One region of the Streptomyces sp. NPDC086989 genome, then DNA from elsewhere that is predicted to be linked to it. Evidence: riboswitches for the same ligand, from Rfam matches in the RefSeq annotation. Region 1 holds a riboswitch; the other holds the start of a gene.
What was found. Region 1 has a riboswitch for cobalamin ahead of ACIPK4_RS37760 (5-methyltetrahydropteroyltriglutamate--homocysteine S-methyltransferase). Riboswitches for the same ligand answer to the same signal wherever they lie in the genome.

Region 1 (3,368 bases):
GCCTGCCGATGGGACGCCCGCGTCGTCGGTTGTTCACGCTGTGCCTCCTCCATGGGACTCCATGTGGACCGTGCCAGGCGAGGCGTGCGGGCGCAGGCGTTCACGCGAAGCGGGGACATACGGCTTCGGAGCAACGATTCTTCCGGGCCACCGGTCCAGAACCCCAGGTAGAGGCCGGGGGGGCTCAGGCAATGGGCGCAGGACGGGGGGTGCGGCCGCTCAGGACGAGGGTGCGGTCCACAAGCGGGACCAAGTCCGGTACGGGCACAACCGAAGGTGCCCTCGCCGCTGTCCGAGCTCTCGACGGCCGCCCGCAGTAAGCCGTGCGCGGCGCGCAGCGCCAGGCCGTCGGCGATGTGGGACTGGCCAGTGGCCCGGGCCTGGTCCCGGTCGTGTACCACCAGCTCGTCGGCGGACACCGCAACGACGACTCCGCCGGGTAGGCCGCTTCCGCCCGCGCAGGACATGCCGGGCCAGGCGCCCGGGTCATGCCAGGCCTCGGTGAGCTCACCGAGGGAGTACCGGGGGCAGAGTCTCTTGCCAGCTGGCAGGAAGGGAGGCCGCGAGGCATCTGGGAAGGTGTCCGTCGCTGGGTCCCGGTACTTACCGGCGCGGTCACGGAAGGCGGAGGCGAAGCCGTTGACGTGCCCCCGAAAGTCGCCAACGATGCAGCGGAGGCAGGGCGTTGAGTCCTCCAGCCGGGCGTCCGAAACGGCTTTCGTGAGGCGTGCCACGATCCGGGCCCGCGGTCCGCGGTCCGCGGTCCGTGCTCGAGCATCGTCAAGCATCGTCCGCGTCCATTCCATGTCTGTCATGTGCTATTCCTCCCGGAAGAAGGTGGTCTGCTGCAGAGAGACCGGCCCGGGACACGGAAATCTTGCAGCCGCCCTTCGGCGACACGGGATGGATCACGATCTGCGTCTGGTCCGCCATAGGCTCCGGCGTGCTTTGGACCACCCGGCATGGCATTCGCTCGCTGCAGCGGCTGAACAGCAGAAGCCAATCCGCCTGCTGGGCGGCCCGACGACAACGCCCGGGTGACGTGCTCTCAGAAAGACCTCCCAGGCCCGGGGTTTGAGCGACGGAAGCGGGGTCAGACGCATACATGTCGGAAGCGCCACCGTGGGGGTTGGGCTTCCGAAGCGGGCCCCGCTCCCGTGACGCCCCTTCCCCCCGGCGTCACGGGGCAGGCCCGCCCGCACAGCGGGCTGCCGCGCGGATCCGTACGGCATCCGGATGCCTTCACTCGGCTACTTCCCCAGCCGGGACCTGGGCGCCCGGAGAACCCCCGGGCGCGTCGCTCAGACCGCCGTCCCCGGGCAACGGACCCGACGGCAGCAGCCCTGCGCATGATCGCGGTTGCCGTCTTGCCGATACCGCTGCGCTTGGCTGGTCCCTGCTCCCGCCTCACGCGGCATCGCCGCCGGGCAGGACACCCGGATCACGCCTCAAACGCGAGCCTTCCGGCGCAGAACCCTAACCGAGGGGGGCGAGCCGCCCCCGGTCCAGCCGGCGCTCGCGCATCGAGTCGTGGTAGTCGGCGGCCTTCTCCCAGTTTCGGTCTGCCCTGCCGGTAGGGGCAGCTCCGGAGGGTCCCAGCTTGACGGTGATCCAGCTCACCCGGCACAGTGCCAGGCCCTCCGGCTCATCGGACCGACGCCAGCGAGCGCCGGATGGGTCCGCTCGTCGGCGCGTTCCCCGGTCTGAGTCTCGCTGGGTGCGTCTCGTTTCGGCGTCCGGATGGTGGAAGCGGGTCGCCGCTGAGCGAGCGTCCGGCCTAGGGTGGCCGGTGCAGCTGGTTCGCCCCGTCCGCCAGGCGGGATGCGTCGTAAGAGGGAACCCGGTGGGAATCCGGGACTGCCCCGCAGCGGTGAGTGGGAACGACCGCCGTCATACGCACTGGGACCGGACAACGGTCCTGGGAAGCGACGGCCAGTAGGTGCCCGCCTGGAGACCGGCAGGTGTGCCCGCGAGTCCGAAGACCTGCCCGTTGCCCGCGCCCGGCCGATGCCGTGTGCGGATATCCCGGTGGCCTCGTGGGCGGGTCGGCGTACACAGCGAGACGGTCGACCGTGCGTGCCGCGCGGGGTGAGACCGTCCGTTTCCGGTACCCCTTCGCGTTCCCGACAGGGCGGGCACCGTGAGCTGAAGAAGGCCATCGAGGGTTACTGGAAGGGCCGCGCCACCGCCGATGCCCTCCGGGAGACCGCGGCCGGCCTGCGCCGATCGAACTGGCAGCAGCTCGCCGAGGCGGCATCCATGAAGTGCCGACCGGCGAATACTCGTACTACGACCACGTGCTGGACACCAGCGTCATGGTCGGCGCCATCCCCGCCCGCCACCGCGAGGCGGTTCGAACGGACGCACTCGACGGCTACTTCGCCATGGCGCGCGGCACGCAGGACGTGGCGCCGCTGGAGATGACCAAGTGGTTCGACACGAACTACCACTACCTGGTGCCCGAGCTCGGCCCGGACACCGTCTTCACCGCGAACTCCGCCAAGCAGGTGGCGGAATTGGGGGAGGCTGTCACGATCGGGTACACGGCCCGCCCGGTCCTCGTCGGTCCGATCACCTACCTGTTGTTGGCCAAGCCGGCTCCCGGCGTGGCAGCGGACTTCGAGCCGCTGACGCTGCTCGATCGGCTGCTCCCGGTCTACGCCCAGGTGCTCGCCGACCTGCGCGCCGCCGGCGCCGAGTGGGTGCAGCTCGACGAGCCCGCCCTCGTCCAGGACCGCACCCCGGCCGACCTGAATGCTGCCGCCCGCGCCTACCGCGACCTCGGCGGCCTCCCGGACCGGCCGAAGCTGCTGGTGGCCTCGTACTTCGGCCGGCTGGGCGAGGCGCTGCCCGTGCTGGCCAAGGCTCCGGTCGAGGGCCTGGCGCTCGACTTCACCGAAGCGGGGGCGGCCAACCTGGACGACCTCGCGGCGGTCGGTGGTCTGCCCGGCAAGAGGCTCGTCGCGGGGGTCGTCAACGGCCGCAACATCTGGATCAACGACTACCAGAAGTCCCTCGCCACCCTGGGCACGCTGCTCGGCCTCGCCGACCGGGTGGACGTCACCGCCTCCTGCTCCCTGCTGCACGTTCCGCTGGACGCCGGCGTCGAGCGCGACCTCGACCCGCAGATCCGTCGATGGCTCGCATTCGCCCGGCAGAAGACACGGGAGATCGCCGTCCTGGCCCGCGGCCTGGCTCAGGGCACGGACACGTCGGCGACCGTCTTGCCGTGCTCGGCCGACAACATCCGGGCCAGGTTTTCCCGCTCGCCCTCGACGAGCTGGAGGAAACGCAGCAGGACGCGGGCCCGGCGCTGGGGGTTCCACTGGCCCCACTCCGCCTGCGCCTCCTCGGCGTTGGCGATCGCC
Region 2 (3,368 bases), on a different contig from region 1:
CGCGCAGGGCCTCGCGGGTCTGCGCGTCCCACACGCCGAGCTTCTTGAGCTCCTCCACCAGGTAGCCGTTGACCTGGAGGAACTCGCCCGACAGCGTCTCGCGCTTGAACAGGTTGGAGACCTGCGGCTCGATGCACTCGTACACACCGGCGATCGAGGCGATCGTCGCCGTCGGGGCGATGGCGAGGAGCAGCGAGTTGCGCATGCCGGACTTCGTGACGCGGGCGCGCAGGGCGTCCCAGCGCTCCGGCCAGTTCAGCTCGGTGTCGTAGTGGTCGGGGTGCAGGACACCGCGGGCCGTGCGGGTCTGCTCCCAGGCCGGGAGCGGGCCGCTGCGCTCGGCGAGGTCGCAGGAGGCCTCGTACGCGGCCAGCATGATCCGCTCGGAGAGCTTGGTGGACAGCGCCCTCGCCTCGGGGGAGTCGAACGGCAGCTTCAGCTTGAAGAAGACGTCCTGGAGGCCCATCGCGCCCAGGCCCACCGGGCGCCAGCGGGCGTTGGAGCGGCCGGCCTGCTCGGTCGGGTAGAAGTTGATGTCGACCACGCGGTCGAGGAAGGTCACGGCGGTGCGGACGGTCTCGTCCAGCCGCTCCCAGTCGATGTCACCCGTCTCGGGGAGCACGAAGGCGCCGAGGTTGACCGAGCCGAGGTTGCAGACGGCGGTCTCGCCGTCGTTGGTGACCTCGATGATCTCGGTGCACAGGTTCGAGGAGTGGACGACGGTGCCCGGCTCGGCGGTCTGGTTCGCCGTGCGGTTGGAGGCGTCCTTGAAGGTCATCCAGCCCTGGCCGGTCTGCGCGAGGGTGCGCATCATCCGGCCGTACAGGTCACGCGCGGGCATCGTCTTGCGGGCCAGGCCCTCCGCCTCGGCCTTGCGGTAGGCGGCGTCGAACTCGTCGCCCCACAGGTCGACCAGCTCGGGCACGTCGGCCGGGGAGAACAGCGACCACTCGGAGTCCGCATTGACGCGGCGCATGAACTCGTCCGGCACCCAGTGCGCGAGGTTCAGGTTGTGGGTGCGGCGCTGGTCCTCGCCGGTGTTGTCGCGCAGCTCCAGGAACTCCTCGATGTCCGCGTGCCAGGTCTCCAGGTAGACGGCGGCGGCGCCCTTGCGGCGGCCACCCTGGTTCACGGCGGCGACGGAGGCGTCGAGGGTCTTCAGGAACGGCACGATGCCGTTGGAGTGGCCGTTCGTACCGCGGATCAGCGAACCGCGGGCGCGGATGCGCGAGTACGACAGACCGATGCCGCCGGCGTGCTTCGACAGGCGCGCGACCTGGTGGTAGCGGTCGTAGATCGAGTCGAGCTCGTCCAGCGGGGAGTCCAGCAGGTAGCAGGAGGACATCTGCGGGTGCCGCGTGCCGGAGTTGAACAGCGTGGGGGAGGACGGCAGGTAGTCGAGGCGGCTCATCAGCCGGTACAGCGAGGCCACTTCCTCGACGGCCTGGACGCTGTCGTTCTCGGCGAGACCGCACGCCACGCGCAGCATGAAGTGCTGCGGGGTCTCGATCACCTGACGGGTGATCGGGTGGCGCAGCAGGTAGCGGCTGTGCAGGGTGCGCAGGCCGAAGAAGCCGAAGCGGTCGTCGGCGCCCTCGGCGAGCGTGTGCTCGACCAGCGCGTCCAGGCGGCCCGCGTGCAGCTCCACGAACTCGGCGGTGCGGTCCGCGATCAGGCCCTCGCGGTGACCGACCGCGACGGAGGCGGAGAAGGAGGTGGCCCCCTGGCCGGCGGCCTCCTCGGCGACGGCCAGCGTCAGCAGCCGGGCGGCGAGCCGGGAGTACGCCGGGTCCTCGGAGATCAGACCGGCGGCGGCCTCCGTGGCCAGGGCGCGCAGTTCGGCCTCGTCGGCGGCGGCGCTGCGCCCGCGCAGCGCGGCGGCGGCGACCCGGCCCGGGTCGGTGTCGGGGAGGTCGGCCGTCAGCTCGGTGAGGGTCCGCAGCAGTGCGGCCCCAGGTCCCCCGGTCTCGATTCCGGTGTCGGACGGGTCGGACTCGGCGCGCGGTGCGGAAGGCGCGATGGTCACGGGGGGAGCTCTCCCTCGCTCGGCTCCGGGACACCTGCGGTGCGGGCGCGAGCGGGCGCGTGCGGGCATGACGGGGCAGCACCGCGCGGCGTCCACCGGCCCAACCGCGAGGCCCGGACGTATCGACACCCGGTTCGGTCGAGCCGGGCGCACTGTCGGCAGGTCATCGGACTTGCGGTGACACCAATGGGTGTACTTCATACCGTTGCGGGACAGTTCCGGATTCCCACCGGATTCCCCTGCGACGACAGCGAGGACGAGCATACATGTGGGGGCCGCGTCCTGCGCGACCCCCTAGATGTTGTGTCGGCGTGGCTACAGATCGAGACCGTACGTGAGCAGAGGGAGGCCGGGGACGGGCTCCCAGTCGCGTGCGGGCGTACGGACGAAACCGAGCCGTTCGTAGATCCGGTGGGCGCCGGTCATGTCGTCCGTGGTGGACAGCACGAGGCGCCGCACGCCCTCGATCGCCCGGGCGCGGTCGATGCACGCCCGCACGAGGGCCTCCCCGGCGCCCCGCCCGCGGCCCTCCCGGGCGACCGCCAGCATCCGGAACTCGGCCTCGTCGGCTCCGGCGATGTCGCACAGCGGGCTCCCGGGCGCGGCGAAGGCCACACCGCCGAGGAGCCGGCCGTCGCCCGCCGCGGCGACGAGTATCACCCCGTCGGCCGCCCGCCCCGCCACGTCCCGCAGCCGCGCGAGGTACGGATCGTCCTCGCCGAACGTCAGCAGCCCGTCCCCGAGGTAGGCCTGTGCGGTGATCTCCCCGAGCGTCCCGTACTCCGCCGCCAGCGCTTCCCTGATCACGATGTCCATGCGGTCGAGTGTGCCGGACGGCTGTCGGTGCCCGGCGCTATCGTCGAAGGCAGCACCGTCGAGGAAGGCGAGCGAGGCATGACCGTGATGACAGACCGGCCCCAGATGCTGACCGAAGAGTTCGAGACCGTGGCGCGGATTGCCGCCAGAGAGGTCGAGGGGCTGCGGTTCGAGTTCATCAACGGGAAGCTGGGTGTCAAGGCGGTGCCGGACGGGGGCCACGGGGCGATCATCGAGTGGTTGACGCGGATCTGTATGCAGTCCCGGCCGGAGTTGTGGCTCTTCGCCGAGCAAGGCATCAAGATCCAGCAGTACCGCGGCGGCCGTGCTCGGCCCGACGGTCTCCTGGCGCCGAGCGGCTCCATCGCCGGGCAAGGGGAGTGGGTCGATCCCGAGCCGGCCCTCATGGTCGTGGAGGTGACCTCGTACGACACCGACACCGACACGGACGCGCGCGACCGGCACGAGAAGCCCCGCGGCTACGCGGAGACGGGCATTCCGGTGTACTTGCTGATCGACCGGGACG

Region 2: linked by a shared signal. The riboswitch ahead of ACIPK4_RS04350 (ribonucleoside-diphosphate reductase subunit alpha) and the one ahead of ACIPK4_RS37760 (5-methyltetrahydropteroyltriglutamate--homocysteine S-methyltransferase) in region 1 are both predicted to bind cobalamin.

Annotation. Positions count from the first base shown of each region.
Region 1 covers NZ_JBIVAL010000029.1:21,011-24,378, reverse strand. The annotation lists gene ACIPK4_RS37770 (hypothetical protein) at 1-37, opposite strand, end outside; gene ACIPK4_RS37765 (hypothetical protein) at 1,477-1,620, opposite strand; cobalamin riboswitch at 1,830-1,985, shown strand; partial or broken gene ACIPK4_RS37760 (5-methyltetrahydropteroyltriglutamate--homocysteine S-methyltransferase) at 2,077-3,219, shown strand; partial or broken gene ACIPK4_RS37755 (aldehyde dehydrogenase family protein) at 3,212-3,368, opposite strand, start outside.
Region 2 covers NZ_JBIVAL010000002.1:137,215-140,582, forward strand. The annotation lists gene ACIPK4_RS04350 (ribonucleoside-diphosphate reductase subunit alpha) at 1-2,026, opposite strand, end outside; cobalamin riboswitch at 2,166-2,307, opposite strand; gene ACIPK4_RS04355 (GNAT family N-acetyltransferase) at 2,342-2,842, opposite strand; gene ACIPK4_RS04360 (Uma2 family endonuclease) at 2,921-3,368, shown strand, end outside.